4 regions of the Paenibacillus sp. FSL R7-0340 genome follow, and region 2 is predicted to be linked to each of the others. Evidence: riboswitches for the same ligand, from Rfam matches in the RefSeq annotation. Region 2 holds a riboswitch; each other region holds the start of a gene.
What was found. Region 2 has a riboswitch for cobalamin ahead of MKX59_RS20965 (ABC transporter substrate-binding protein). Riboswitches for the same ligand answer to the same signal wherever they lie in the genome.
Positions count from the first base shown of each region.

Region 1: another riboswitch for cobalamin. It lies ahead of cobJ (precorrin-3B C(17)-methyltransferase); the one in region 2 lies ahead of MKX59_RS20965 (ABC transporter substrate-binding protein).
Region 3: another riboswitch for cobalamin. It lies ahead of metE (5-methyltetrahydropteroyltriglutamate--homocysteine S-methyltransferase); the one in region 2 lies ahead of MKX59_RS20965 (ABC transporter substrate-binding protein).
Region 4: another riboswitch for cobalamin. It lies ahead of MKX59_RS01365 (ABC transporter substrate-binding protein); the one in region 2 lies ahead of MKX59_RS20965 (ABC transporter substrate-binding protein).

Region 1 is NZ_JBBOBY010000001.1:544,546-552,452, forward strand. Features, by position in the region: gene MKX59_RS02415 (spore germination protein) at 1-711, shown strand, start outside; gene MKX59_RS02420 (Ger(x)C family spore germination protein) at 711-1,928, shown strand; gene MKX59_RS02425 (hypothetical protein) at 1,921-2,145, shown strand; gene MKX59_RS02430 (GerAB/ArcD/ProY family transporter) at 2,189-3,343, shown strand; gene MKX59_RS02435 (uroporphyrinogen-III synthase) at 3,445-4,296, shown strand; gene MKX59_RS02440 (LOG family protein) at 4,503-5,057, shown strand; cobalamin riboswitch at 5,115-5,300, shown strand; gene cobJ (precorrin-3B C(17)-methyltransferase) at 5,612-7,408, shown strand; gene MKX59_RS02450 (sirohydrochlorin chelatase) at 7,501-7,907, shown strand, end outside.
Region 2 is NZ_JBBOBY010000001.1:4,687,312-4,695,218, forward strand. Features, by position in the region: gene cobS (adenosylcobinamide-GDP ribazoletransferase) at 1-475, opposite strand, end outside; gene cobU (bifunctional adenosylcobinamide kinase/adenosylcobinamide-phosphate guanylyltransferase) at 472-1,038, opposite strand; gene cobT (nicotinate-nucleotide--dimethylbenzimidazole phosphoribosyltransferase) at 1,035-2,105, opposite strand; gene MKX59_RS20955 (ABC transporter ATP-binding protein) at 2,149-2,982, opposite strand; gene MKX59_RS20960 (FecCD family ABC transporter permease) at 2,979-4,025, opposite strand; gene MKX59_RS20965 (ABC transporter substrate-binding protein) at 4,022-5,029, opposite strand; cobalamin riboswitch at 5,238-5,431, opposite strand; gene MKX59_RS20970 (histidine phosphatase family protein) at 5,554-6,312, opposite strand; gene cbiB (adenosylcobinamide-phosphate synthase CbiB) at 6,351-7,322, opposite strand; gene cobD (threonine-phosphate decarboxylase CobD) at 7,312-7,907, opposite strand, start outside.
Region 3 is NZ_JBBOBY010000001.1:516,886-524,792, forward strand. Features, by position in the region: gene MKX59_RS02300 (PadR family transcriptional regulator) at 1-264, opposite strand, end outside; gene MKX59_RS02305 (DUF6985 domain-containing protein) at 647-1,180, shown strand; gene metE (5-methyltetrahydropteroyltriglutamate--homocysteine S-methyltransferase) at 1,268-3,586, opposite strand; cobalamin riboswitch at 3,747-3,942, opposite strand; gene nrdG (anaerobic ribonucleoside-triphosphate reductase activating protein) at 4,119-4,616, opposite strand; gene MKX59_RS02320 (anaerobic ribonucleoside triphosphate reductase) at 4,613-6,562, opposite strand; gene MKX59_RS02325 (AbrB/MazE/SpoVT family DNA-binding domain-containing protein) at 6,854-7,324, opposite strand; gene MKX59_RS02330 (glycoside hydrolase family 3 C-terminal domain-containing protein) at 7,559-7,907, shown strand, end outside.
Region 4 is NZ_JBBOBY010000001.1:300,509-308,415, forward strand. Features, by position in the region: gene MKX59_RS01345 (nucleobase:cation symporter-2 family protein) at 1-442, shown strand, start outside; gene MKX59_RS01350 (hypothetical protein) at 624-794, shown strand; gene MKX59_RS01355 (hypothetical protein) at 1,305-1,988, opposite strand; gene MKX59_RS01360 (hypothetical protein) at 2,533-2,847, opposite strand; cobalamin riboswitch at 3,204-3,407, shown strand; gene MKX59_RS01365 (ABC transporter substrate-binding protein) at 3,625-5,205, shown strand; gene nikB (nickel ABC transporter permease) at 5,221-6,150, shown strand; gene MKX59_RS01375 (ABC transporter permease) at 6,165-6,980, shown strand; gene MKX59_RS01380 (ATP-binding cassette domain-containing protein) at 6,980-7,897, shown strand; gene MKX59_RS01385 (ABC transporter ATP-binding protein) at 7,894-7,907, shown strand, end outside.

The DNA of each region.
Region 1 (7,907 bases), 4.1 Mb from region 2:
ATGTGGCAGATGATGCAAGCGAGCGAAGACTATTACGAGCGCTTTTTTATCAGTAATATGGTGCGCTGGATTCGTTTTCTTTTTCTCATATTGGCTCTCTTTCTGCCTGCATTATATGTAGCGGTGACGACCTATCATCATGATATGCTGCCGACGACGCTTATTTTGAGTATTGCGGCAGCGCGTGAGTCTATCCCTTTCCCCGCTTTGGTGGAAGCACTAATGATGGAAATTTCCTTTGAAGCGTTACGAGAAGCGGGGATTCGTCTCCCCAAAACGGTCGGTCAGGCTGTCAGTATCCTTGGAGCGCTAGTCATCGGTCAGGCCTCTGTACAAGCAGGGATTGTATCGGCCCCGATGGTCATTATTGTGTCGCTCACAGGTATTGCGTCGTTTACCATCCCGCGTTTTAACTTTGCCATCACGGTTCGTCTGCTACGATTTCCAATTATGCTGATGGCGGGATTATTCGGATTGTTTGGGATCATTATTGCGACAACGCTGATTGCTACGCATCTAACCAAGTTAACATCGTTTGGTGTTCCTTATATGAGCGGATATAGCCCATACAAACATATGGATCAAAAGGATATCGTCGTTCGCGCGCCTTGGTGGAAAATGACTAAACGTCCTTCCTGGATTGGTAAAGACAACAACAAACGAGCGAAGGAAAAGATGAATGGATCGCCTACAACCGAGGAGGGATGGTGATGAAGCCCGAATCCGATACACAACAAATACGTAAAGCGGCTGTGCTCTGTTGTTTGCTGCTTTGTTCTGTTCTTTTGGGAGGATGCTGGGATCGCCGTGAAGTGAACGATGTGGCCTTTGTGATGGGCACGGGTCTGGATAAAGAAGGCGATCAATACCGGGTAACGATGCAAATCGCTTTACCCGGACAACTTGGATCTTCGGGCAGTACAGGAGGAGGGGGAGGTACAAGTGGTACGAAATCCTACTACCTGGAGTCCAAAACAGGCCCAAGCTTCCGGGGAGCAAGCACCGAGGAACAGCGTGCGGTTTCGCGAACGCTGAATTACTCCCATCGACGGGTGCTGCTGTTCGGTGAGACGCTGGCGCGGGAAGGGATTAACAAAATGATGGATGTACTGGCGCGTATTCCGCAAAACCGTCTGTCTTCCCTGGTTGTTATTACGAAGGGATCAGCGATGGAAGTGCTTCAGGCAGATGCCCCGATTGAGCAATATCCGGCAGAAATGGTGCGTGAGCTCAACTATTCCTATATGAAAAAACCTCGTTCTGTTAAGCTGCTGATAAATTCCGTCCTGCTGGATGGTATTGACCCGGTGGTGCCGGTGATGTCTCTGGTGAAGAATGGCCCCTCTAATCTTAAAGACAAGAAGACAAATATTCAGGTCGATGGGCTAGCTGTATTTCGGAAAGACAGGTTAACAGGGATTATAGATAACCACCTCAGTCGATTCCTGCTGTTGGGTATGGAGCAAGCCAAGGAGACAGAAATATTTATCCACCCTCCCAAAGGTAGAGGCTACATATCTGTACACCTCATCGAAAATAATGTCCATATCAAGCCATATATTCGTGGGAACGATATTCGCATGACCGTTCATATGAACTGTAACGGGAATGTGAAGGAAAATGAGACGGATTTCGATATTTCCAACGAGGAAAATTTGAAGTGGCTGGAACAGCAGACAGCCGAGGAAATTAAGAGGGAGCTGGGAGAGGGTGTCAAGGTGATCCAGCAAAAATATCACTCAGACGTACTTGGTTTGGGCCGGGCTATTATTACGAGTCATCCGGATGAATGGGAACGGATTAAACCTCAATGGGATCAACTGTATCCCAAGGTGGAGGTCACTATAGATCCGGTCGTGCATATTGAAAATATCGGTGCGGTCACCAAACCATTCGGGGTCAAAAAGGAGCAAATCCAGAATGAATAAAGTATTTCTATTACCTTTATTGCTGGCTATGCTCTTCATGTATCTGATTGACCGCAAAAGTATTAGGGATGCACCTGCCGTCAATCGCTGGATCTCACGCGTATTGTATGTCATTAGCATTGGTGTCTGGATTTACGGAACATCAACGAAGAGCACTGTTTATGTGGCTACATGGCTGGCCCGTTTTATTGACATGTGGCTCCCCCCTACGTTGTAAATCGTGTAATGGATGCCTGCGGGCAAAAGGAGGATGTACCTGCATGAGACAGTTCACAACCAGACAAATCGTGCTGCTTGGTGTATTGATGGAGGTCGGTATTACCCTTGTACATGCTCCGGCGCAGGCAGCAGATTACGCGAATCAACATGCCTACTGGACCTGTGTAATTGCAGCTATCGTGCTATGCTTGCCGATCTGGGCCATGTTGAGACTCAAGCGGCGTTTTCCTGATCAGGACCTGATGCAGGCCATGGTGAGCTCTCACCCTGTGCTAGGACGTATGCTGCTTGCAGTCTACCTTATTTTATTTCTGATCATTTTTGCACGGGATTTGAGAATTATCACGGATTTGGTGGAGGTTGTACTTTTGCCGCTGACTCCGATTGTTGTCGTATCTCTTATTTTGCTTTTGACTCTGGCGTTTATGGCCAAAGGCGGAATAAGCACCATCGTGAATATGACCGAGATTTTTGTACCTTTGTTGATTCTGACGCTGCTGACCATGCCGCTTTTTTTCGGGCGTAATATGGATTTTTCGGTACTGAGACCCTATTTACATCCGGAAGTAGATGGAGTGATCAAGGGCAGCTGGCGCATGCTGGGATATATGGCCGATATCATGATGGTTCCCTTTGTGATTTCTGGGAAGAGCTATAATGGGCGTAGTGCGTGGTATGGGCATTTGCTCGGAACCGCATTTCTGACCATGCTGATGTTGCTGTCGGAGTTGGTTATTGGTGTTCCTATCTTGTCCCGGCTATTTTATCCATCCTATGAACTAGTGCGTCAATTGCAGCTAACGGACTTTCTGGATCGGTTCGACTTGTTCGTGGCAGCACTGACCGTACCGACCTTTCTTACGAAGATTGGGGTTGACCTGTACGTTACCAGTTTGGCAGTAAAGCGTATGTTTGCCCATGCATGGGGAAGTCTGATGGTTTGGCCCGTAGGTTTGTTGGGTTACGTCTGTTCGTTTATGCTGTTCTCCAACATCGTGCAAATTTATGATTTCAGCCGGGAGTGGACCGCGGTGATGATCATTTTTTTTGTTATCATGCCCTTGTTGCTATGGATGTTGCTCCGACCCAAATCTAAAGGGAGAGGCGGAGATGATAAGGCATCTAACGGAGAGCGGGATAGCAGTAGTCAGAAAGAAAGCCAGCATGGAGGCAGAACAGGACACGACCACTTATAAGATTACTGTATTTATCGGAAAAGTAATTCTTATTTGTCTTTTACCCCTCTGATTGTATACTTGGTAGAAAGAAATACGACTTCTACAAGGGAGGCAACAGAATGGCACAACGCATGGCAGGTAAGAGAGTCGCTCTTGCTGGTCCCCGTAAAGCAGAAGAAATGGCGCTGCTAGTTGTGAAGATGGGGGGTGAGCCAGTACAGCGCCCGGCCCAGGGCACCGTTTTTTTGGATGATATCGAGCTGCGCAACGCTGTTGTATCGTGGGTGAAGCACCCTCCGGACTGGTACATCTTCACGACAGGTATGGGGCTGGATGCCTTGTTCGATATGGCAGAGGATATGGGCGTGGCCGAGCAGATTATGGAGTTGCTGCAATCCTCCAACATTGCAGCGCGGGGCTACAAGACGGTCAATGGACTCAAAAAGCGTGGCTTTACGCCAGCAGTACGAGACGAGGACGGAAGTTTGATCGGATTGACAGGAGCTTTCGCCCCATACGATCTGAAGGGGAAGGAAGTATTGTTGCAACTGCATGGCGATCCAGCTCCACGGTTGGTAAAGTGGCTGGACGAGCAGGGGGCAGTGACCCGCCAGGTACTTCCTTATAAGCATATCCCACCTGAGGAAGCAAAATTGCAGACGTTACTGGAGGATGTTATCCATCGTAATGTTGATGCTGTTACGTTCACAAGTGGTCCGCAAATCCGATTTTTGGCCCAATATGCCAGAGAGCAAAATCGAATCGAGGATTTACTGGAAGCTTTTCGTGAGGATGTGATTGCTGTATCCGTAGGGAAGGTGACTGCACAGTCCATAGTGGAAGAAGGGATTGACCGAGTCGTGTTTCCAACCGAAGAGCGCATGGGCGCGATGATGGTGGAGTTGGGTAAATATTTTGAACATAACGATTCGGTGCATGGCTGTGGTCTGAAGATCGTGAATGGTCATTGAAATGAGATAGAAATTATAAATGCAGTATGCTAAAAAATGAACTTATATTTTGGGATACAGAGTAAAATAAAGATAAGGGCCTACGAGGTCTTTATCTTTTTTTGTTGGACATGCATCGACAAAGATTTTTGTTATAGCGAAAATGTTTATCTAATATAATGAATAAGTTTCGATGCATGATACTTAGGACAGGAGCTGAGACGTTAATGAATTCTATTTGCGTATTTGCCGGGTCCAGACCTGGACATTCATCGGTATATGTTGAGGCTGCAGGCAAGCTGGGGGAAGCCATGGCTCGCCATCATATCCGTCTGATCTATGGTGGATCTAGCAGGGGGCTGATGGGAGAGGTGGCGGATGGAATGCTGGCGGGTGACGGTCAGGTCACTGGCATTATGCCCACCCTGTTATTTGATGCAGAGATCATTCATCGGGGAGTTACCGAATTTATTGAGGTAGCAAGCATGCATGAGCGTAAAGCGGCAATGAGCGAGATGGCCGATGCGTTTATCGCTCTTCCGGGTGGCTTGGGAACCTTCGAGGAGCTATTCGAGGTATTGTGCTGGGCGCAAATCGGGATTCATCGCAAGCCCATTGGGCTGCTGAATGTGAATGGATATTTTGACCCGTTAGTAGAAATGGTGCGTCATAGCGTGCAAGAAGGGTTTACCGGGGCCGAGCACCCAGCGTTATTAAGTATCTCTGCGGACCCGGACGAATTGCTACATATGTTAAAAAATAAAGCAGAGAACTTGAAATAAAGCGTTTTTCGTGCTTGCACAACTGATTGAGGCAAGGTTATGATAAGACCCATAATCAAATAGCGGACAGACAAGGTGCCTTTGCGGTTGAGCAAAGGGTAACAGGGAATCGGGTGCAAATCCCGAGCGGTCCCGCCACTGTAAGGAAGAGGATTTTTTAAAATGGTCACTCGTGAAAAACGGGGAAGACGAAAGAATCCGTTGATGCCAAGCCAGGAGACCTACCTTGATCTGTATGCACCGTTAACCTTCGCGGAGAGGATGGGTGTACGAAATCAGGAAATCAGGCACACGTTGCTTTTTCCATGTTGGCTAGAGGTTTGCGTGGATATGAACGTGCAGCAGCGTTTGAAGCGTAAACAGTCAGATGGAAAACAACGGCAGGCTGGAGGAAGACAAATAGTGTCTTCTTACGCTGTTTGTTCGTCTGATGAGAGATGCGTACATAGAAACCCCATCCGGGCAGGATGGGGTTTTTTTGAGTTACACGATGTGCATAAATCATTGAAATAGATAGCATAGCTGCCCTGAAAAGGATGAATAGGAGGAGCACGATGAGCCCATTAGGAAAATTGCTGGTGATTGGATTTGGACCAGGAGATATGGAACATATCACAAAACGGGCGCTGGATGCGCTGGCCGAAAGTGAGGTCATTATCGGCTACAATACCTACGTTGATTTGATCCGTCCGTTGTTGAACGGACAGGAGATTGTACGCACAGGAATGACAGAGGAAGTGAGCCGTGCACAGGAGGCGGTTCGCCAAGCAGAGATGGGCAAGAAGGTAGCTGTCATTTCCAGTGGAGATGCGGGAGTCTATGGTATGGCAGGGCTGGTGTATGAGGTGCTGATGCAAAAAGGCTGGCGACGCGAGGACGGGGTTGAGGTAGAAGTCGTACCGGGGATCTCGGCTATTCAGTCCTGTGCATCACTGTTGGGGGCGCCAGTTATGCATGATGCGTGCACGATCAGTCTGAGTGATCATCTGACCCCATGGGAAACGATTGTGAAGCGCGTAGAAGCAGCGGCTTCGGCCGATTTTGTGATTGCATTATACAACCCGCGCAGTGGTCGGCGTACCCGCCAGATTGTGGAGACGCAGTCCATTTTGCTGCGTTACCGCGATCCGCAAACTCCAGTCGGGTTGGTGAAAAGTGCTTATCGTGAACGTCAGCAAGTTATTGTAACGACGCTGGAAGATATGCTGAACCATGACATTGGGATGCTGACGACTGTAATCATCGGCAATTCCTCGACGACGGTGTATGACGGCTTGATCGTGACTCCGCGCGGATATCAGCGCAAATACACATTAGATGCGACCGAGCAGGCACTCAAGCCGCATCAGCGTCTCCGCACGGAAGCGGAGCCGTGGTCGCTGGGCGCACAAGAGGATACACCGCAGGCAGGCGCAGCCCCGACTAAGCCCGCTGGACCCTCCGCGAGCGGCGCTGCGGTTGCGACGCAGGCACGCCCGCAAGCGATGGCTGCCGTGCAGGCAACGACTGCTGTGCAAACCGGCGCAGCCCCGGCATCGCTGGCGGCAGAGGCACTAAGCCGCCTCGCTGTAGGCGGCAAGCTGCCTGGCGCAGCCAACGCTCGCTGGAGCGGGCAAGCGCCTACCGCCGAGAGCACCGCCGGAACGTTAGCGGTGGCCGGAGCGGGGGCCGCGTCCGGGATGGCGACAGGCGGCTTTGGCAAGCCTGCGCTGTTTGAGGTGGGCGTTTCCCCGGGTGTGGGAAACAAGAAGTTCACCGCTCGTCAGATGGCGCTGCTCGCCGAGGTAGCGGGTGATGACGGCGAGCTGGAATACACGCCAGATCATCAGATCGTGCTGCGCGTGCCGTGTGCAGACCCCGAGGAACTGGTCGGACGGCTGCGGGATGAACGATTCATTGTCATGCCGATTGGCGATGTGTTTAAGGTGAAGGCGTGCGACTTCTGCAATATGGAGAAGGATGACGCTGTGCCTGTGGCTGAGCATCTACAGGTTGTACTTGGCGGATTACAGGCACCCAAGGAAACGAGTATTGCTTTGAACGGATGCGGTATGGCCTGCTATGGAGCGGTGCTGGAGGATATCGGAATCGTCTATCGCAAGGGAGGATACGACCTCTTCCTCGGTGGCAAAAAATTCGGTCGCAATGCTCATGCCGCTCAGCCCGTAGCGGAAGGGATTCCGGGCGATCAGATTACTGATATCGTGGAGAACGTCATTGCTGAATATAAGGAAAAAGGGCATCCGAATGAGCGTTTTCATAAATTTTTTAAACGTGTAGGCGTCGTTGCGGGTTTCCGGCATGAAGATGCACCAGCAACGGTAGAAGTGAATGCGGTTTGTGGTGATTAATGGAATGAAGGCCTGATGAACTGGATACAAGCATATATATAAAATAGGGCGTCATGCAGGTTATCCCTATTAAAGAGGAGGAAAAAACAGCAGTGGATGCAATATTGTTGGTTGGACATGGAAGTCGGGACCCGGAGGGGAACCAGGAGCTGCTGGAATTTGCACAGGCAGTGGCAGACCGGGTACCGGATATGTGCGTGGAAACCTGTTTCTTGGAGTTGGCACGTCCCAGCATTGCTGAAGGGATGCAAACATGTGTGGAGAAAGGGGCGACGCGTGTCGTTCTTATTCCGATTATCTTGTTCGCAGCGGTACATGCCAAAATTGATATTCCGATGGCTATTGATCGGGCAAAAGCAAAATATCCGCAGGTGGAATTTGTATACGGACGCCCGATTGGTGTTCACGAGAAAATCGTCAGCATTCTGCAAAGCCGCTTGAAAGAGGCCCGTCCGGTTGCGATTCCAGCGGGAATGAATAGCGCTGTAGAGGCATTTCC
Region 2 (7,907 bases):
GCTTCATTGCATGTACCATAAACCAGCGGCTCCAAACCATCGGAAGCAGCAGTAAGCCAGACACATTCCGTTCAACCAACACTGTATACAGCAAAGAAGCCTTGAGCATGAGTAGCAACACACAAGCAATAACGCCCATTGCTCCTACACGGCTATCCTTCATAATCTCCAGCATCCGCTCACGGGATCGGTAGCTGAACAAGGCATCAGCCGCATCCATCCACCCGTCCAAATGCAATCCGCCCGTCAACCAAACCCAGACAACAAGCGTAAGAATCGCACACGGCAACGGCGGCAACACCATAGAAGTAAGCGCCGCAAAGCCCCAGACAATGATGCCAATAACCACTCCGACCAGCGGATAATAACTTGCACTGCGTTTAAGCAAATCCGGGGAAAAATCCAATTCCGCCTTCACCGGAAGACGCGTTAAAAATTGAAAAGCCGCAGCAACAGCCTGACGTTCGCGGCTCATAGCTTATATTCCAACTGTTTGAGTTCTACGGGAATGCCCGCCGTCACCAAAAATACTTCATCACAAAGACGGGCAATCCGCTGATTCATAACCCCACTCAAATCCCGATACAGCCGACCAAGCGGATATTCGGGCACAATACCGTCACCAACCTCGTTGGTCACGATGACGAGCTGCCCCGGATACTGCTCCACAGCTGCCGCCAGTTCATTAATGGCAGCTCTGGACGCAGCTTCGCCGTCCTCGCCTGCGGCCAGCAGCACGTTCGACAGCCACAGGGTTAGGCAGTCGACTAGCACCATAGGCGCGGGTGATGGCTGCGACGCTTGATCGCCGCCAAGCCGTCGCAGCAGCTCCGGCAGCGCCTGCGCTTCCTCCAGAGTCTGCCAGTCGTATCCGGCAGACTCGCGCTGGACCCGATGAAGGGCGATGCGCTCCTTCATCTCCATGTCATAGGCTTGCGCCGTTGCAATGTAGCAGGCGCCAGGCGCGCGCGACATGCATAATCGCTCGGCAAAGCCGCTTTTCCCGCTGCGTGCCCCGCCGGTCACGAGCGCTTTCATCGCTGCGCGGCTCCCTGACCGTCCGATACGCCTGCATCGGCAAAGGTCGCCATTTCGCGCATAATGCGGCACGCCGCATCAATCAGGTGCAAGCTAAGCGCACCGCCTGTGCCCTCCCCGAGCCGCATGTCCAAATGAAGCATGGGCTCCAGCATGAGCTGGCGGAGCACCGCCGCGTGCCCGCGCTCGTCCGAGGCATGCGAAGCAAGCATGTACGCAGCGCTTGCAGGCGCAAGTGCACGCGCTGCGAGGGCGGCTGCGCCTGAAATAAAGCCGTCCAACACGACTGGACAGCGATGTGCGGCTGCCCCGAGGATGACTCCTGCCAAGGCGGCAATCTCCAGACCGCCGACCTTAGTGAGCACGTCGAGCGCATCATTTGCATCTGGCTGGTTCACGTCCAATGCGCGGCAGACAACCGATATTTTACGGGTAAGCCCAGCCATATCTACACCCGTCCCCCGGCCTACGATAACTTCCGGCTCCAGTCCGGTGAGAGCACATACGACCGCAGCGCTGGCTGTCGTATTCCCGATGCCCAGCTCTCCGGTAACGAATAGCCGTGTGCCACCTTTGACCGCTTCTGCTACGGCTTCAGCTCCGGCCAAAACCGCCTGTTCCGCTTCCGTACGCAGCATCGCTGGCCCTTTAGCTATATTCGAAGTACCCATGCGTACCTTACGGTCCACCAGATTCACGTGAGCGACATCCGCATTCACGCCAACATCTACCACCTTGACATCTGCGCCCGCATGGCGTGCCAGCACATTAATTGCCGCGCCACCTGACAGCATGTTATACAGCATTTGCTGTGTAACCTCAGCCGGAAAGGCACTGACTCCCTCTTCACACACACCGTGATCCGCAGCCATGACCATAACCGTTTTACGATCAAATTCAGGCTTGTCCACTCCTGTAATTCCTGCTAGCTTGATGGCCACACTTTCCAACTTTCCAAGACTTCCCGGTGGCTTTGTTAATTGGTCCAAATGGGATGAAGCTGCCGAGGCCGCCACCACATCCGGCTGGGCAATGCTATCGATCAGCTGACGCAGCTTGTTGTTCATAACTTCCACTCCCTGCTCTTTTTAAGTGTGTTTCATCGTTTATTTAATCTGCTGTATCCGAAGCACTCCTGCGCAGCAAGAGCTGCGGCACACCGCTATCGGGATGCGGAAGCATCACAGGCTCAACACCGTATACTCGTCGAATCCGATCCTCGGTTAATAACTTCGATGAAGCTCCCAATCCTTCAACCATTCCATCTTTGAGTACAAGCAAATCTTCGCAAAATTGGGCTGTCAAGTTAAGATCATGCAAGACCGCAATGATCGTCACACCCGTTTCTTGGCGCCAATCTGCCAGCAGTTCCATAAATTCAAGCTGATAGCGCAAGTCCAGATAGGTCGTAGGCTCGTCCAGCAGCAATATTCGTGGCTCCTGCACCATTACTTTTGCCAAAGCTACACGCTGTCGCTGTCCCCCACTCAAGCGGTCCAATGCTCTGTCCGCCAGCGTGGTAAGACCCAATCGCTCTAGCACGCGATCCGTGATCGCCTCCACATCAACACCCTTTTCCCTGCCTAGCCAGTCCTGATGAGGAAAACGTCCCATTTCTACGACTTCCCTGACGGTGTATCCCACTGGAGGAAGCCCTTCCTGTTGGAGTACGGCTATGAGTCGGGAAAGCTCTTTTCTGCTGTAGCTACCGACCTTTTTGCCATAGATATGAACGTTTCCCGAAGTTGGCTGATCTACACCGGAAAGCAAATGCAGCAAGGTGGATTTTCCACTGCCGTTCGGACCAATAATCCCCCACCAAGTTCCTTCGTCGACGCTCCAGCTTATATTCTTTAACGCATGGAACTCTCCATAGGCACGTGTTAGACCCGCTACCTCTAACGCCCGATCATGTACCTTCTGTGATTCACTTTGTTCTGTCACAGCATTTCCCCCCTGCGCAGCTTCTTGTTCCGGTACAGGAGATATGCGAAGAACGGTGCCCCAACAAAGGCCGTCATCACGCCCAGAGGAATTTCCGTGGGGGCTAACAACGTGCGAGCCGCCGTATCTGCCCAAGCCATAAAAATAGCTCCACCGAGCGCAGATAATGGAACAATCATCCGGTAATCAGGCCCTGTCACCAGACGAATGATATGCGGTACAACGAGTCCCACAAAGCCAATCACTCCACATACCGAGACAGCGGCTGCTGTCAGCAGCGTGGAAATGATCAGAACAGATAGCTTCGTCGCATCTACATGAACTCCCATGTGAGCCGCCTGACGTTCACCCAAAGCCAAAATATTCAGCACACGTGCCCGGTTCCATAGAAATACCAGTCCTATGACCACATAAGGTAAAAGGATTCCTGTATATGACCAACCGCGCAGGCTAAGACTTCCCATCGTCCAGTACAATATTTCATTGACCGTCTCCTTCGACATGGCTGTCAGAAAGGAAACAACCGCCCCCAGAAAGGATTGCATCACCACACCCGACAAAATGAGACTTTGTGTCGGAATTTTTCCACCTTCCCGTGCCAACGTCAGCACCATCCACAGCGTCAGCATTCCGGTCGTAAATGCCACTAGCGGCAGCGTCCATATGCCAACAAATGAAAATTGAAGGCCCCAATAAATCAGTACTGCCGCTCCTACCGAAGCCCCCGAGGATACCCCCAGTGTATACGGATCAGCCAAAGGATTACGCAGCACACCCTGAAATCCGGCTCCCGCCAGCGCCAGCGCTGCTCCTACCAACATTCCCAGTAACACTCGTGGCAATCTGACCTTCAAAATAATTTGCTCTGAGGATGTATTCCAATCCGGTGTAAACGTATCGCCTAACCATGGAAGGTGGTTAACCAGAATGCCCGTGATCTGGCTGACCGGAAGCTTGGCCGAGCCGATGCCAAGACAGAACAGTAGCGTCAGTAACAGCAGGACAAGACCTGTTCCTCCAAAGCCGATCAGTTTACGGTTCATTTGAAAATTTCAGGATACACGCCCTTGGCCACTTCCTTGAGACCTTCCGTTACGCGTGGACCCGGACGACTAATCAAATTATCATCCACGGCAAATACCCGGTTGTGGCGAACAGCCGATATTTGATCCCATCCACTGCGAGCTTTAATGATTTCGCCGAGCGTTTGACCAGTTTTGTCGTCCTTGACACTTTTGCTGTACAAAATCACGTCAGGGTTCGCAGCAATAATATTTTCCTCACTAATTTGGTACCACCCCTTCTGCGTGGCACCTACATTTTCGCCGCCCGCTAACGTGATCAGCTCGTCCATAAACTCGCCTTTACCAACTGTCCAGCCTGGTGAAAACTCGACGTATACCCGCAGCTTCTGCCCTTTACCGATATTTTTAATTCCTTCTTTCACTTCAGCTACATCTGCTCTCATCTTGTCAGTCACCGCTCTCGCTTCTTTCTGATGATCGGTGATTTTCCCATACAATTCGATGTTAGCCATGACATCTTCAACTGTCTTCGGTTCCGTTTTAAAAATCATAATTCCCATATCGCGCAGCTTGGTCGTAGCCTGTTCACTAAGTGATATCCCTGCAAAAACGACTTCCGGGTTAGCAGCAATGATCGCCTCTTCGTTCGGTTTCATAATACCGCCCACTTTAGGCTTTTTCGTAGCTGCTTCTGGGTAATCAGAGTAGTCGGAGACACCGACAATTTCCTTATCCAGCCCGATGGCGAACAGCGCCTCGGTTTCTGCCGGGGAGACGGAAACGATTTTATCCGGCGCTTTTTTGAATGTAAATTCCTGTCCTGTTGCATCCTTAACTGTGAGTGGGTAAACTGTTTTGCCCGGAGGCTCTTGTGCGGTTACGGTCTGTCCCGGCTGCTGTGAAGAAGTCTGGTTCTCTTTATTTTCAGCATTTTTCCCATTAGCTCCACATGCACTCAGCACAACTGCCAAAATCAGAACCAATAGACCTGTTGTCCAAACCTTTATTTTTTTTCCTGCCATGATTTGCACCCCTTCATAAAAAAATCGTTAAGAGCGTTACTTGAACATCATCAGATATCTTCTAAATCCAGCCTTCTTTTCCTATCAAAAAAACCCCGCATCCTCATATCAGGACACAGGGGTTACGTTAGCGCAGATCGTGCGCAGGCGGCAGCTTCTTTCCGCATGGACAGTCACTGCGAACACGTCATCCTTTCCTCGAAGGATTATGGTGACAGGCGGACGGGCAGGTATCCTGACTTATGGTAAAATGCATGTCCTGAAATTCTTTCATATGCTTAGTAGCACATAAAGCAGGACTAACGGGCATGTTTCCATTTACAGTGGCGGGACCGCGCCGGACTCACACCGACTTCCCTTTTAACAGCGCAGGCAAGGGAAACCATAGTTTCATCACGCTGCGCCGACCTCGTCTGCTGGATATTTGATGTAGTGGTAGTCAAGCCGTTCTTTTACTTGATGATTATAGGTTAAAAAGAGGCGGCTTACAACCCAAACAGCCTCTTTATCCGCTGGTGTCTAACCTAATGAGGAAGCATTTCTGCTATGTAATTGTGCCGTCCTGCCAGCCTCAATTGAATCCTAAATGCTTCTCCCGGCTTCGGATTCAAACTCCAAAAATCATGGCCCGGTATCAGCATGCAAGCTAACTGACGAATTACGCCACCATGCGTAACGACCAAAACAGAGGGTGGCGCAGCAGTCAAATCCATGGGTTGAACTTCCATAGCAACACGCCATTCATACAGAGAGTCAAGAAATTTCCGTAGACGATTCACAAAATCTGCCCAAGACTCTCCTCCAGGAGGGGTTATCCGTTGCGGCTCATCAATCCAAGCGCGATACAACGACACATCCTTGAGCATGTCATACGTTTTTCCATCCCACTCACCAAAATGAAGCTCTCGCAGACGTGGTTCCATCATAGGAGACGTAGTAGATAGGGAACCTCCAGACGTCAATTCTGATTCCGGCACAATGATCTGCAAGGTCTGGCGACATCGCATTAAATCGCTGCAATAGATTCGAGCAAAGGACTGCCCTTGCAATTTTTCTTGCAAAGGCTTTAATTCCTGCTCTGCTCCCGGTAGCAAACCTAAGTCGGAGTGTCCTAGATATCGACGTTCCTTGTTCCATAAGGTTGTGCCGTGACGAACTAACACGAGTTCCATGTCCCAATGCAGATCTTCTTTAGCATCATACGGCACCTTATCCTCCTGTGAGTTCGGACTTTGTGCGTATTCTACTGTCCTTTTTGCTGCTATATCTTGTTTCAAGATCATGTCACTTCCTGCTCGATCATTATTCAGTGTGTCACTCCTCACCGCACCCATCCCAAGGCAAAACAACCTGCGGCTCCTAACAAACACAATCCTACAAACATACTGGACACGGCGAACATCAACTGGATCGTATGCCGTATATCTTTCGACTCTAGCGGTCGTATCCAATCGCCCATGTATGCACGAAAGGAGCGCACGCCATGATACACATTATAGCCTCCAAGACGAATCCCCAGTGCACCGGCAACAGCCGATTCCGGGAAGCCACTGTTCGGGCTTGGGTGCAGACGAGCGTCTCGCTTGACTGTGCGCCAGCTTCTTGCAGCATCTCGCTTGTACATCCACGCCGCTACCACAAGCATTGCCGCTGTCAGGCGTGCCGGAATGTAGTTAGCGACATCATCCAGACGTGCTGAAGCCCAGCCTAAATGCAGATACTTTTCATTTTTGTAGCCAACCATGGAATCGAGCGTATTCACAGCACGATAAGCCAGCGCCAAGGGTGCTCCCCCGATCAAGGCATAAAAAAGCGGGGAAATAATCGCGTCCACGATATTTTCAGCGACCGTTTCGACGGTACCGCGTACAATCTCAGGCTCATCAAGCTGTTGCGTATCTCGCCCAACTATCATGCCCAGCTCCCGCCGTGCCGCAGCCAGGTCATCCGCCTGCAACGCTCGGTATACTGCCATTCCTGCGTCCTTTAGTCCTTTGGAAGCAATCGTGGTCGCAATCAGCACCATTTCTACGCCGACAGACAACCACGGATGAATCCAGGCAAGCAAGTGCAATAGCGCCCAGGCGAGCGTAAAGGAGCCTCCCGCCACAATGAGTGGAAGCAGTATACCCGCACGTTTCAACCCCCGGTCACTTCGGGCCTGGCGGCGAATCGCTTTTTCCAATGCTGAAATGGCATATCCCATACCGATGACTGGATGTGGCAACCACCTCGGGTCACCGATCAGCCTGTCCAAAAGATAGGCTGCCAGGATAATCAAGCTAACTGTCACGCCGCTGCTCCTCCTCCAGCACTTCACCCAATACAGACAGCAGCCTGTCGTTGGCTTCTGCATCCTTGACCGCAATTCGAAAATGGCTCGTCGTCAGTCCCGGATACATAGCACAGCTACGTATAAGAATTCCGCGTTGTCCAAGCGCCTGCTGAATCGCCGATGCGCTCCACGTACCCGGCGCCCTTGCCAGCACGTAATTGGCTTCGCCGGGAACGACACCGCAGCCCCATTCCGCCAAGGCGGTCAACAGGCGGTTGCGCTCCGTAGCAATCAGCTCCTGTGTTTGGTGCTCATATGCTTGCCCACTTCTCAAACACGCCTCCCCAGCCAGCAACGCCAATCCATTCACACTCCAGGTCACCTGTTTGGCCGTCATTCGCCGGATATAATCTGGATGAGCAATCGCATAGCCCAATCGCAAGCCAGGAATGGCATAAAATTTGGTCATTGACCGGATCAAAATCACATGAGGATAACGATCCAGCACAGGCAGTAGTGAGATTCGCCGTTCCAGCGGGATAAAATCAATGAATGCTTCATCCACCACCAGCACGGTACCCGTTTTGCCAGCCGCTTCTGCCA
Region 3 (7,907 bases), 4.2 Mb from region 2:
CGTAAGTATTCTTGTATAATGGCTTCCAGTATCAGTCAGCCGATAATATTTGCGGGGAGGCCCCTCGGTCGATTCCTGTAAATACGTTGTGCAGTATCCTTCTGATACCAGACGGCGGAGCAATGGATATAGGGCTCCCTCAGCTACTTCAATATGACGGGAGACGGCTTGAGCCAACTCGTAGCCATAACGGTCTCTGCGTCCAATTAGAACTAGAACGCACAGTTCCAGTACCCCTTTTTTGAATTGGATGTTCACATTCACGAGCGGTGCTCCCTTCCTGGATGTTATCAATAATTCATAGGTGTCGTTCGGAATAAGGGGAAGAAACGTGTGTTTGTGCATAATTTGTCACGGGTACTAATTATAGAACAGTAGTCAGGTATAATTTAACATCATGTACTGATTAATGCAAGGTACTAAATTTTTAATAATAAAATATTTGTGCCAAAATGGGCAGATTTTCTTTCTTGAAGGCTTTATTGAATAGCGAATGTTGTAGAAAAAAGTATTTTTATTTGGAAATTACTCGAAATATGGCTGGAAGCACAAATAGGATGCTACTTTAATTTCATTCATTAAAATGATAGATTGTAAAGTATTCAATAGGGTTAAATATTACTTTTTATGAAGAGGTGGGTAAAGGGTGGATTGGAAAAATTGGTATATGGAACTGGAACAGGATGATGAGTCTTGGGATGTATCTGAGGAGATTGTTCTGCGTGGTGTAGTACATCTTAATTTTTGCGGGCAGCCCTCGGAAGTAGAAGTCGAATTTATCGTGGGGGCTGACTCCGAAGAACAGGCACAGACTATAGAAGAACCTACACAGTTGCAAAAAAACACATGGGAGCAGTATATGGAATATTCGTCAGCTATTCATCCTCAAGTGTTGGAGTCCATACACCATCATTATGCTGGCATAGTGGAAAAGTACCGGAATGCTTACAGTATATGGGGAGAGGACCCAGATGAATATGCGCCTTATGTGGAGCGGCCGGAACAATTGCTGGATCGAATACAGCTTGTGTCTATACTGATTTCCGACTCATCGGCAAAGGATGAACTGTATTTGAATTTTAGTTGCTCCTGGGATCAAGAACATGGCTTAGGCGTACATATGAAGCAGATGAAAATGGAGCATATTCAAGGCGTTTATACATTATATGACCTAGAATAAATCCCCCTTCCCGGCTTTTAGCAAAAAGGGCCGGAAAGGGGAATAGGATATGGTGAAATGATGGTGCGATTCGATACGATAAAAAGATTAGTTGGATACAGCCAATGCAGCCCGGGCTGCTTGAGCCGCTTGTACCATTAGTCGCAAGGCGGCGATAGATTCCTCCTTGGTGCGGGTTTTCAGACCACAGTCCGGATTAACCCAGAACAAATCTGATGGCAGTACGCGCAGAGCACGCTGGATCATGCTTAGCATTTCAGATACATCGGGGATGCGCGGACTGTGGATATCGTACACGCCCAGACCGATGCCCTTGTCGTATACCTGATCTTCAAAGCTGACGATCAGTTCTCCGTGACTTCGCGAAGTTTCAATAGATATGACGTCGGCATCCATATCGGAGATGGACTGAATCATATGCTGAAATTCGGAATAGCACATGTGCGTATGGATTTGGGTCGCAGGTTCAACGGTGGCCGTGGTCACAAGGAAGGCTTGAACCGCCCAGTCCAGATAGGCTTGCTGTTGTTCTTTTTTCAGTGGAAGCCCTTCACGAATTGCAGGCTCATCGACCTGAATCATGCCGATGCCCGCTTGTTCCAGTGCCTCTACCTCTGCCCGTAATGCCAGAGCCAACTGTAAAGCAACTTGACTACGAGGAATATCGTTACGTTCAAAAGACCAGTTCAAAATGGTCACAGGGCCTGTAAGCATTCCCTTAACAGGCTTGGAAGTTAACGATTGGGCGAATGCCGTTTCTTCCACGGTCATGGGCTGATCAAAGGAAACGTCTCCGTATATAATCGGCGGTTTGACACAGCGGGAGCCGTAGGACTGCACCCATCCGTTTTGCGTAAAAGCAAAGCCGTTCAGCTTTTCGCCAAAAAATTCAACCATATCGGTCCGCTCAAATTCCCCATGAACAAGCACGTCAATGCCAATGTCCTCTTGAATATCAATCCATTCCTTAATTTGCTGTTGGATGAACGCCCGGTATTGCTCGGCTGACCATTCTCCTTTGCGATAGTGCAGGCGGGCCTTGCGGATCTCGGCGGTTTGCGGGAAGCTACCAATGGTCGTCGTAGGCAGTGGAGGCAACTTCAGCTTATTTTGCTGAATCTCACGACGCTCGGCGAAAGGAACGCTGCGTGACAGAGGCTCTTTTGCCAACAGGTCGGCCAGATCGGCAGCTGTCTGTACGCGTGCCGCTGAACTGTTGAAACGGGCTACCGCATCCGCACTTTGCTCAAGCTTGGCGAGTGCGGAAGGATCGTGTTTGCCAAGTGCAGCCGTCAGGACGGCGATTTCCTCCAGCTTTTCATCGGCAAAGGCCAGCGCTTGCACCAGCTCCTTGTCCAGCTTGTGCTCTGCCTCCAGACTGACTGGCACATGCAGCAGACTGCATGATGGCTGTACGATAAGCTGTGCGGCAGTGGTTTGTTCTGCTAACTGACCCAGCAGGGCAGCCACAGCGTTCAGGTCGCTTCGCCATATATTGCGCCCGTCAATAACCCCAGCGCCCAGCGTTTTTCCTTTAGGGAAGCCATGCTGCAATATATGCTGAAGATTTTCGCCATCATCATACACAAAATCAAGACCCAATCCCTGTACCGGAAGTGCGGACAGACGCTCATAATGGTCCAGGCTGCCAAAGTAGGTTTGCAGCATTATATTCAAGGAGGGCGCAGCTTGAGTCAAAGCTTCATAGACTTCCTGAATAATGTCCAAATCCTCTGCCGGGAATGAGGTGGTTAGGACAGGTTCATCGATTTGGACCCACTGAACGCCTTCTGCCGCTAGTTCAGACAGGATACGGGTGTACAGTGGCAGGAAGCTTCGTACGATGGTGGCCAAATCCTTACGATCATAGCCTTTGGATAAGGTAACGAATGAATAGGGGCCGATGAGGACCGGTTTCCCATCAATGCCTAGTTCTCGTTTTGCTTCACGATAAGCCTGTAAGGGTTTATTTTCAGTGAACACCGGGACTGCGTTTGCCAATTCAGGAACGATGTAGTGATAATTGGTATTCATCCATTTGGTCATTTCACTGGCGGTTGCTCCCTTCTGTCCACGAGCGATCCCAAAATACACGGACAGAGGAACCGGACCTGCGGGACGATGGTTGAACCGTTCGGGTACCAGACCGAACATTACAGATGTATCCAGCATGTGATCGTAATAGGAGAAGTCTCCGACAGGAATGCGATCAATCCCCTTGTCACGCTGCTTGCTCAGATGCTCCAACCGTAATCTTTTCATCTCCGTCTGCAGTTCGCTTTCGTTAATGCTGCCGTTCCAGAAGCGTTCCAGTGCTTTCTTCCATTCCCGGTTTTCGCCGATACGCGGATATCCCAGATTACTGCTAATCAAGCCGGACAATTCAGGCCATTCAATAATGGACATGTACTTTTCCTCCTAGTGGGTAGCTGTTTTATTTTTACGTACCAAAAAAGGCATTCTTCCCCCAGAGTTAAAAATAAGTAGGGGAAAGAATGCCTCCGTGATTAAAAAATCAAAAATACGGCGACTGCTCTTAACACCTCCCTATCTTCCGTAGGTACTTGCGATGTTGTTAAAATAGGCAGGTCTCCTGACTTACGGATCATGACTCTCAGCATTCCTTCCCGGTCTGTGGACCAGTGGATATATGAACAGCTGAAAGTTCCCCGTTTACAGTGGCGGGACCGTGCCGGATTTGCACCGGCTTCCCTTTTAAGCCTGATCTGAATAGAACAGACACCTATCTCCAAGCTATGCGGTTAAGGTATGACGAATAATTATGCACTCGTATACTTGTTCACCATCATAAGTGAAACTTACAGGATGCGCAATAGAAACTCCAATGGAAACAGTTAGCTATATGAAAAAAAGACAAGCCTTACCCATGATGGGGACTTGTCTTAGATATATAGCATCTTGCCGGGTAAACTTCGCGTTAAGCCAATGCAACGGTATAGCCTGCCTGAATACTGGCTTTTACATCTACCAGACGCTGGTTGCGACTGCCCCGGAAGGGAAGGGTCAGGTCTTTTTGCTGTTCTACAAAACGACCATCCACAATCACATCGCACAAAAGTGCTAGCTCCTGTCGCTCCTGATCTGTGAGTAAATCTTCATAGACAAAGCCAGTATAAGCCCACACGGTTCGGTCGGGACAGGCCTCGCGGAAGTCACGCACAAATTGCGAGCATTCTGCTGCTGAGAAAAACGGATCTCCCCCGCAGAGAGTCAGTCCGTCCAACAACGGATTATCCATGATGTCACGAATGACTTCCTGTTGTCGTTGGGGTGTAAATGGCTCACCTGCACGGAAGCTCCACGACGCTGGATTAAAGCATCCGGGACAGGCATGACGGCAACCGCTAATGAACACGACGGTGCGCAGGCCGTATCCTTCGTTCAGAGATTCCGGAATGTAGCCACACAAATTCACTTATGTTTCACCCGGTCTCGAACTTCTGCCTGTTTTGCAGCATTAAAGCGAACGGTATAATCTCCTGTCAGATATCCGGTTACCCGACGTAAGCGCTGAAAGTGTGTGTGCTCCTCATCTGTGCCACATTGGGGGCAGCTTGTCCCGATAATCCCTTCATAACCACATTCCGTACAACGATCCACCGGATGGTTGATGGAGAAGTAGCCAATGTTCTGATGCAGCGCGTACTGAACAATTTTAAGGAACGCATCCGGGTTATTCCGCGCGTTACCATCCAGCTCGATGTATGAAATCGCACCAGCGTTGCAGAGGTTATGGAACGGAGCTTCCAAGCTGATTTTACGAGCAGCCGGGAGCGTATAATACACGGGAATATGAAAAGAATTCGTGTAATATTCTCGATCATTTACCTCGGGAATAATTCCGAAATCACGTTGATCCAGCAATGTGAACTTGCCCGACAGACCTTCGGCAGGCGTAGCGAACAATGTAATATTTAAATTGTGATATTCACTCATTCGATCGCAATACACGCGCATGGAAGTGATGATTCGCTGTGCCTCGCGGTATACGAAATCATCCTCCCCGTGGTGTTTCCCGTATAGTGCCTTCATGCACTCAGCCAGCCCGATGAACCCGATCGAAAGCGTACCGTGCTTTAGTACGCTTCCCACCTTATCATCTGGCGCCAGTTCTTCTCCACCTTCCCATACCCCTTCGCGCATCATAAAGTCCGAAGCTTTGGCCGGCTGGCTGGTCTGGATTTGATAGCGATGGATTAGGCCATCCACCGCAATGCGCATAACTTCTTCCAGTCTCGCATCAAAGCGATCACGGTCAGGTGTCAGGCGTTTGCCTGTGCAAATACCATACTCAATCCCAAGCCGCACCAGATTAATGGTATTGAAGGAGAGATTTCCCTTGCCACTCTGCCGGTTTCTACCGAAACGGTCAGAAATGGTGCGGGTACGGCAACCCATTGTCGCTATAATGGTATCCGGGTCATCAGCACGGTAAAAAGGCAAGTTGAAGGTAGCATCCACATTCACAAAATTGGGATACATCCGTCTGCTAGAGCATTCTACCGCCCGTAAGAACAAATCATAATTGATGTCGCCTTCTGCCTGGTTGATTCCCTCTTTACATTGGAAAATATGCTGCGGAAAAATAGGAGTTTCCCCGCTGCCCAAGCCGCGAATAGTGGCCTCCAGCAGCGATTGAGTAACAAGCCGTCCTTCAGCAGACGTGCACATTCCGTAATTCAGTGAAGTGAATGGAATCTGTCCACCTGCCCGACTGCTCATGGTGTTCAGGTTATGAATGAGCGATTCAGCAGCCTGCCGGGTTTCCGTTTCCGTTTCTTCGCGTGCGAATGCGTATGAACGAGGGCAGACTTCTTGCAAATGGGGATTGGCCATATGTAGTTCGTCGTCAGACAGATGGGATTCTATCTCTTCCTCGAACAACCGAAGTCCTTTGCGCAGATGTTTGCGGAAGGACCGGGCAACGTATGGGGCAAGGTCCCAATCTATTTTGTTGGCGGAGACACCTCCGAATTGGCTGTTTTGCTGAGATTGGAAAATAATGGCGACCAGTGCCATAGCGGACATAATCGTTTGCGGTGTGCGCACAGAGCCGTTGCCTGTATTGAAGCCGTCTCGCAGTAAACGACCAAACGGGATAAAGATACAATTTGTAGTTCCGAGCGCATATTGGTCCAAATCGTGAACATATACATATCCGTGGTCAATTGCGTTCGTCAGTTCAGGCGGAAGTACCCGCAGGCGCGCATACCATTTGGCATACTCGGACCCAAGCTTGCTCATTTTGCCGCTGAACGATTCTCCATTCAAATTTGCATTCTCCCGCAGCATGTCCAGATCTTGTGCCCCAATGACCCGCTCGCCGATGTCGTATAATTGATGTTCCTCCAGCACCTTCATCGTAAAACCCTCCATATAGTAAAATATATATATTTTTCACAAAAACAACATATTGATGATATCTTGTGTTAACCAATTGTTTCGATCTATATATTGTATATACGTATACATTGAGAGTATGTGACTATTGTCACATTGGTAGAAGCGGGCAGCATAAAAAAGCCAGATACAGAGTAAGGGACACATCCGCGGATATGCACCTTACTCTATATCTGGCCATCGTAGTTGCGATGAAAATGATAGGCTTGCGAGTACATAGTATATGATCTTGGGATATTGTTTTGGGAAGGTTTAGAGTAGCTTTTTCAACTGGGACACCCGGCCTTGGGAAATATCTAGCATTTCGGCATATACTTTTTGTGGCAGATTCGGGTGTTCCTGAATCAGCTTGCGTAGCTTTTTTACCATTTCACCTTGCTGCACTCTAGATTGCTTGGGTTGCCAGGTTGTATTGGTTCGGGTCGGCTTAGAATCTTCTTGAGCCTGGATAGCATCGGTGCTTGTGGCATGCACATTTTCATCGGTCTTTAATACCTGGATGCACTCTGCGCAAATAAAGCTGTCGCGAAAATAAGTTAAATGATCCACTGCGCCGCAAAATTTGCAGGAGACACCGGTGTATTTTCTTAGTACAAACCCTTCTTCATCTACGAAAAATTCAAGTGAATCACCGATATTGATATCCATTGTAGTGCGCATTTCCTTAGGGAGTACGATCCGCCCCAATTGATCCAGAGGCCTTGTCATTCCGGTATTTTTCATTAGCGCTTCCTCCTTCAATGATATATCCTGATTATACCAAAAAATATTATTTTTAGCTTTGTATATTGAAGGTAAAATACAACTTTTTTTGTCTTTATGCTGCGGTCTCTCTTTCAACCAGTATAGGATGTTTTCCGTATTGTTGCCGGGGTACCCCTTTTTAGCTATGATATATTAAAACGCTTTCATAAATGAACTTTTTATCATCTTAATTAAGCTAAGGAGATGACGGATATGAGTCATGAAACAACGGGTATCGAATATTTATTTCAAGATCCGAAGATTCATCTGGATGAGCGTGTACGGGATCTTGTGTCGCGACTAACCTTGGAGGAAAAGGTTGAATCCATGTTGCAATACCAGCCGGCCATTGACCGATTGGGAGTCGCAGCTTATAAGCACGGTACGGAAGCGGCACACGGGATAGCGTGGTTAGGTGAGGCGACTTCATTTCCTCAGCCTGTAGGATTGGCATGTACTTGGGATACGGAATTAATGCGCCTCATCGGCTCTGTTATCGCAGATGAGGCACGTGTTTACTATCGTCGTGATCCAAAATTAAACGGTCTGACCCTGTGGGCAC
Region 4 (7,907 bases), 4.4 Mb from region 2:
TTTCTCGCAAAATGTGGGTCTGATCTCACTCACACGCGTCAAATCGCGGAACGTTATTTTTGCTGCGGGCGGTATCATGGTTGTTCTCGGTTTGCTGCCTAAGCTGGCTGCTTTAACGACAGTGATTCCTAACGCTGTGCTGGGCGGGGCGATGATCGTCATGTTCGGCTCGGTCGCTGCATCAGGCATGTCTATTCTGTCAGAAGTGGATCTGCGGAAGGAAAGCAATCTGCTGATCGCAGCATGCAGTATTGCCGTGGGCCTAGGCTCTGCCGTTCTGCCACAAATGTTCGACCAGCTGCCGAGCTTTGCCAAAATGCTGTTGCAAAATGGTATCGTTTCAGGCTCGATTACAGCGATTGTCTTGAACATCGTTTTGACGAGAAAACAAGGGGACTCGGTCAAAAGCGTGACGGTTCAGGAGGTTCCACAGAAGGTTTGATGATTAGGAATAAATAAAGATAGCCGGAGAGAGGACATATGCCTCTTTTCCGGCTTTTTGGCATGGAGTTATCCAGGGAAGATGAGCAGAGAAGATAGGCTGTGCAAACTGGTATCTATTACGGCAGGCGTCAGGCTGGCCGGAGCCAGACGCAGCACACCCAAATTGATTGAGTTTGGAGTTGGACAGCTATAACCTAACGAAGCTGCTTACATTGGTTCGCAGCCAGCGTAAGCAGATGCGCAACAGTCGCGGATCGTCAACAAGGGGGCTGCTTTATTTCCTGGATTGGGACAAGCTAAAGCAGGGGGCCAGAATTATGACTATTGGACGTGAAAGTCGTGGACGATAGAAAATATTCTTTGGAAACGTGTTGGTTTTTTTATCCTAGCAAAAATCACGGAAGATTATTCGAACCGTATGCGTTAGCAGATAGATAAAGTGAATGCCTCCCTATGCTGATACAGTAAGATTCCATACGAAATTAAATTCCAAAACCCAGAGTTTTGTGAGTGCATATGTCCGGTCTTCCAATCCTCAAATTTCGCTGTCTTGTTAATTTCATCACCCTCCGTGCTTGTCAATAAAAAGCCTGTAGTACCAAGTATTTAATTGTCCGTCACGACGAATTACAATCCTGTTTCATCATTTTTTTACTTGCCCGCTCTATTCGACATTCTTTCGTGTAACCCTGTCTAGGTATGATATAAAGTCCTTTGAACGCAATAGATCGTTCGGACGCCACAGCTCCAGTCCAAAGTAACTGAGTAGACTCGCGAGAGTCCCGCTACTTTCCGCTATAAAAAAAGAAGCCGTGTTGGTTGCAACGGCCTCTCTTTTTATTTCAATTTATTTGATATGATTAGTGCTTTTCTACTCTGAAAGCAATTCCCACAGGCTTGTCTACTCTCACATAACCTATGAAAGGATCACCTATGAATGGAGCTGGCCAATACATTCCTAATCTATGTTTTTCATATCGTGGAAAAGCACTAATAACCCATCTTTCTCCTTTAGGAACATTGATTGAATATTCATCATCTAGGCCAATATCAGCTTCTATACCAAAACCCAATGTGCCTTCTATAGCTTTAACACCACCTGTTATTGCTCCTTCCGCTTTCACTTTAATATTAGTTTTCACTGTAATTTTTGCAGCAGCAGGCCCAGTATATGTACTTACACGAATTGCATTGTTTGTATCAACCCAATAACCTAGATTTTCATGGGTTTTAACAATAGGAGTCACCCCAATGGATTGGGTACTAATTCTATCATTATTACCTTTTTCTTGATTTAAATTGTCGTAATTGACATAATAGTAATAAACATCATCGTTAACACTACTAGGATCGATATATTTGTAGACTTGTCCTTCCTTGGCCTTTATTTCATCTGTCGGTTCCCATTTTCCGGCTTCTGATTGTATCGTCGATGACAATGGATTCGGCGCATCATTTGCAGAAGCAATGGCTCCATATGGTAATAATATTGCTGTCAATGCTGCAATTATTGCTGTTTTAGTCATGACTTTGAATGGTTTCATAGTATTAAAATTCTCCTCTTCGAAAAATATTATTGGGGGCTAAGAAATGAGTAAATTTGAAAAAAATCTGTTTAAGTATTTGTCTTACGGTTTTTTGGTAGGAATATATTATTCCTTTATTCAAGGACCAACGACGACAACTTCTTCGCTTAACGGCTCATTGCAACTTTACACAGTGTCCGCATCTACTTTTATTTTCAGAACATTATCAACCTCATTTTTACTAAGTCTCCTCTCTGGAGTCGTGTATACAATTGTTTTTTTATCCATAAGAAGGAATAAGTAAATATTACCTGTAAATTTTATGTTTGTAAATAATTTTATTTAATGGATAAAATTTAAAATGAGATAGAAGAGAGCCGTATTGATCGCAACGGTCCTTTTATTAACTGACGGTTTAATAGCAAGTGCCTCCCCGTTTGGTTGTTCGTACAAAACTCTTTAGCTCCACAACTTTTCGAGCGTAAAAGCAAGCCGTCGCTTCGTCCTGGTTTACAGTACGACGCTGTGAACGACCTGCAAGATCCCTCGCTTCGCTCACTTACTAGCTAAAAAATAACTTGACTGCTAGGCACCTAAACGGCACGCTGACATGGCTTGTCAGGAAATGGTCAGTTAACAAATTAAGCCCCCGGCTAATCACCGGAGGCTTTTCAAACTCATTCTCTAAATCACTAAGGAATGTTTTACGGGTAAATTCTCTAATAGTTAAATTTGTCTCAAAGGCTGTCTGAGAAGAATCAACAATATAGTTCTTTTGTTTGGTAGCTGCCCCCAATGCTGTTATCCTTATAATAGAAATTCCACAAGGTTTGCTCACTAAATTTCCGATCAACTCTTTGGTTTTGTCGCTTTTCAAATTTTTTTCTTCCTCAATTTTTTGGAGAAGGAATAACCAACTGCTTTTTCAGGCCTTTGGAATAATGTATCTTTTTTAATAGCTTGTACAAATTGATCTGCAATCTCGCTGCTAAATTTTCGTTCTTTTAGATTCATTAAGTAGTCTGGTACAGTTTTCGGGACATCATGAGGGAGACGGAATGCCCGTCATTTCGTGCACGCAATGAATAGACATCACCTTCATTCTCGCCACATCGTTCAAATTTAAATTATTGTGCAGCATTTATTGACAAGCCTGTGACAACAAAATAAGATCGTAATGGAAAGAAATAAAGGAAGAAAACAGGTGTGAGCCGGACGACTCTATGTACGAGGTTTTGTTGAGACCATGTAGATGGTTGTTGAGCGTGTTCACTTAAAAGGGAAGTTCGGTAGATTCCGACACGGACCCGCCACTGTATACAGGCATCAGCAGGATACTGCTGGAGCTTTCAGAACAGCCACTGGAACTGTGAAGAACCGGGAAGGCCTGAAAGATGCGCCTGGAGTCAGGAGACCTGCCTGTTTTGACATCACTGTCAGACCCACGGGATGCTGGGGAGGTGGTTAGGCGTGCTGCATACGGAATGTCTGAAACCGATCCGATCCCTTCTATGTTTTTGGAGTTGGCTTCGAGGTGAGTTTTGACATTTTATAATGAAAGCATTTCTGACTGCTGATCAAGTGGTCCGGAATGCTTTTTTCGCGTTTTGCGTTAGGTTTATATGATTTTACAAGATAGAGGGGGATTCATTGAATGATTAGCAATCGTAGCAGGCGTTCATGGTTGATATGTACAGGGGTGATGCTGCTGCTGGCAGTTATGGCTCTTTCGGGATGTGCCAGCAATAAGACGTCGGATAGCTCCGGCAAGGGTGAAAACGCGTCAGCACAACAAACAGCGACAGATAAAAAGCTGGTAATGGCGTATACATGGAAACCGTCAGGCGTTGACCCGCACGGAGATAATAGCTGGGATGTGATGCGATCCGGTGCAGGTGAGACACTGGTACGTTTGAATGAAAAGCTGGAGCCTGTGGCTTGGCTGGCAAAGGAGTGGAAGCAGGATAGTCCTACAGTTTGGACGTTCAGCTTGCAGGATAAAGTCACTTTTCATGATGGAAAGAGTATGGATGCAGCAGGTGTAAAAGCGTCTTTGCTGCGCTCTATCGAGAAAAGCCATCTGGCGAAGGATTTACTGAATGTGAAGTCCATTGATGTAAGCGGCCCGCTGGCTTTGAAAATCACGACAAACCAGCCGAACGCGGCGCTGGTGTCCAATCTAGCTGATCCATCGACGATTGTACTGGATGTGGCATCGATGAAAGATGAGCAGAGCTACCCAGCGATGACAGGCGCCTTTAAAATCAAAGCATTCAACAAGGACCAATCCTTGGTCGTAGAGCGTTATGACGGATATTGGGGCGAGAAGGCACGACTGGCTGAAGCGACGATGAAGTTCATTACGGATGGGAATTCGCGCCTGATGGCGCTGCAATCCGGCGAGGTGGACGTGGCGACGGATATTCCGGTTGATAACGCAGAGGTACTGAAAAAGAACGACAAGCTACAAGTGCTGTCGGCTCCCTCCTTGCGCACCCATATGATCGTGTACAATATGGAATCGCCAGTATTCAAGGATGCGGCGAACCGTAAGGTGGTGGACAGCCTGATTCCACGCACATCGATTGTGAGCGCCGTCATGAGGGGCTTCGGTACGGAAGCAAGCAGTCCGTTCCCGAGCATTCTTCCCTTCGGTAAAGTTGAGCGTAAAGCGCTGAACGGAACGGCAGAGCAGCTGTTGACGAAGGATGGCTGGCAGAAAGACGCCCAAGGGACATGGACTAAGCAAGGCAAGCCGTTCGAGGTTACACTGCTGACTTTCCCTCAGCGTCCAGAGCTCTCCGTTATGGCTGAGGTCATCCAAAGCCAATTGCTGAAAGAGGGAATCCAGGTCAAGATTCGCAAGGTGGAAAATATCGACGAGGCGTTGACCAAAAACGATTGGGATTTTGCAATGTACAGCATGCTTACTGCTCATACAGGAGAGCCGCAATATTTTATGGACATGTTTTATTCTTCGAAAAGCGAAGCCAATGTAAGCCGGTATAGTTCCAAACCGCTAGAGAGTATTCTTAACAGCTTGAAGCTGGCGAAGGATACAGCGCAGCGTAATGCTGTGACACTACAAGCGCTGGATATCATCAATGCGGATTTGCCACAGTCGTTCATTGTGCATCCTGATAATGTGTTTGGTGTGAAAAAAGGGGTGGAGGGTTTTACACCCCATCCGATCGAGTATTACTACATTACAGCGCAATCTGATATTACGGAATAACGAGCTGCGTATCCTATGATTCGTTTTATACTGGAACGTGTGGCGCAGCTGCTCATCATTGTATTCGTTGTATCCACGCTGACTTTTGTACTGATGCGGCTCGCTCCTGGTGACCCTGCTACTATTTTGCTCACCGCGCATAATGTCCCTGCCTCTGAGGAGGCGTTGACGACGCTACGGCAGGAACTGGGCTTAAACGAGCCGCTTCATATTCAATATGTGAACTGGCTGCGAGATGTGTTCACGGGGCATTGGGGCACCTCGTATGTATCCAAGGAATCCGTGCTAGCCGAACTATGGAACAGACTGCCTGCTACTGTGGAGCTAGCTGCTGCGGGCTTTGCCGTCATGACGGTGCTTACGCTGGGGCTGGGACTGGCTGCCTCGCTAAAAATCAGCGGCCCACTGGATCGTCTGGGCAGGCTGTTTGCCCTGCTGGGATCGTCGATTCCCTCTTTTTGGCTTGGTTTTCTGTTGATCTATCTATTCTCCGTTCGCTTGGGCTGGCTCCCATCCATGGGAAGGGAGGACTGGACACATCTAGTGCTCCCAGCGCTGACTCTTGGCGCAGGTTTGGGAGCGGTGCAAGCCCGTGTACTGCGCGCTCAAATGCTGGAGCTGGGTGACCGGAATTTTGTGAAAGCAGCGAAGGCTCGAGGCTTTTCACGTATGCATATCCTGTTTTTTGAGATATTTAAGCATGCGGTTCTGCCTATGATTACACTGCTAGGTACCAATCTATCATTTATGTTGGCAGGTAATGTCATCGTCGAGACCATTTTTTCATGGCCGGGGTTAGGCAAGTATTTTATAGATGCGATTACCCAGCGAGATTATCCTGTGATTCAGGGGTATGTTATTTTTGCCGTATTTTTAATTGTAGGTGTTCAGTGTTTGGTGGATTTGGTCCAGACGGCGATAGATCCGAGGCTACGTTTGCGTTAAGGGGGAAGCTGAAAATGAAAAAGATACGGCTTTCCTTTCAAGGGAGCTTGCTGGCAGGAGGCGTACTTTTTGGTCTGATCGTGCTGCTTGGGTTATTGGCTACATGGGTCGCTCCTCATGATCCTCTTCAAGTGGATCTTTTGAACCGTCTGGCACCACCCAGTCGGAAATATCCTTTCGGTACGGATCATCTGGGTCGGGATGTGTTGTCACGGCTAATTTACGGGATTCGGACGAGCGTGCTAATCGCATGTGCAATTACTGTAGCTACGCTGTGCTTCAGTCTACCTATAGGGTTGCTCATTGGTTATGTGCGCGGACGCGTGGATCAGCTGATTATGCGGGGAATCGACGGCGTACTGGCTTTTCCTGATATTATTTTAACGGTGGCAATTGTGGGCATTTTGGGCCCGGGTTTTGTTAACATGACCCTTGCGATTATTGCGGTACGGTGGGCGGGTTATGTCCGGTATATCCGTAGTCTGGTTCAAAAAGCCTGTCAGGAGGACTACGTTCGGTATGCCCGTTTATCCGGCAATTCACACGCGCGTATACTGAGACGTTATGTATTGCCACAAGCGTTGCCGCAGTTGTTGGTTTATACGGTATGGGATATCGGACGCGTGGTGCTGATGATCGCGGGGCTATCCTTTCTTGGACTGGGTGTACAGCCGCCCAAGCCAGAGTGGGGCGTGATGCTGCATGATGCAACCTCATATTTTCAGGTGGCTCCGCATGTCATGATTTTCCCGGGCTTGGCGATTATGCTATTCGTACTTGCCTGCCAGCTTTTGGGCGACCGCTTTTCGGAAAAGGGGGCGGCCAAATAGTGGGAGATCAAATAGCCCTTGGGGGCAAGGATACGATAGAACAAGTGGCAGGGCGAAAACCGTTGTTACACGTGGAACATTTGGAAATCTGCCGCACAGGCGTAGGAGCAAGCGGAAGTGGGAGCAAACCACTGCTGCGGGATGTGAGCTTTTCCATATATTCAGGGGAGATTGTGGCCCTGACCGGACCGAGCGGATGCGGCAAGAGTCTGACCGCACACGCAATCGCAGGCATGCTGGAGCCAGGTATCGGTGTTACGCAAGGGCGTATCTACTATAACGGGGAAGACATTCTCCCGTTCCAGGAACGGCGCTGGCAAAGGCTGCGCCGAGAGGATATTGCCCTGCTCATTCAACAATCGCTGAGCGGGTTGAATCCGATCCGGACTGTCCGCGCCCAGCTGATGGATACGCTTAGACTGTACGGGCGGCGTTGGATGCCGCACGACCAGATGGAGCCGGGGCACGCTGATGCAGCCCCATCCCACACTGCACCGAAGCAAGTCCACCCACTGGGCGTGCTGCCACGGATGCGGCAGATGCTGAGTCGTGCCACGGAGATAGCCAGAGGAGGCGCTACTCCAGTGCGGGAGGCCTATTTGCGCTCTCTGCTCCGCAAGGTTGGGTTTGCAGATCCTGAGCATATTTTGTCGTCATATCCTTTTGAACTAAGCGGAGGCATGTGTCAAAGGGTGCTGCTGGCTGCAATGTTAAGCTCCGGTCCGAGCCTCTTTATTGCCGACGAGCCTACTACGGCGTTGGATGTTATCAACCGCGACAAGGTTTTGGCATTGTTGCAACAATTGAGAGAAGACTTTGATCTCACCATATTGTTGATTTCACATGATCGCCAAGGTATGAGCCGCATAGCAGATCGAGTGTTGGAGATGAGCCCGGAAGGAAGGATGCACCAGTGATGCTGGAATT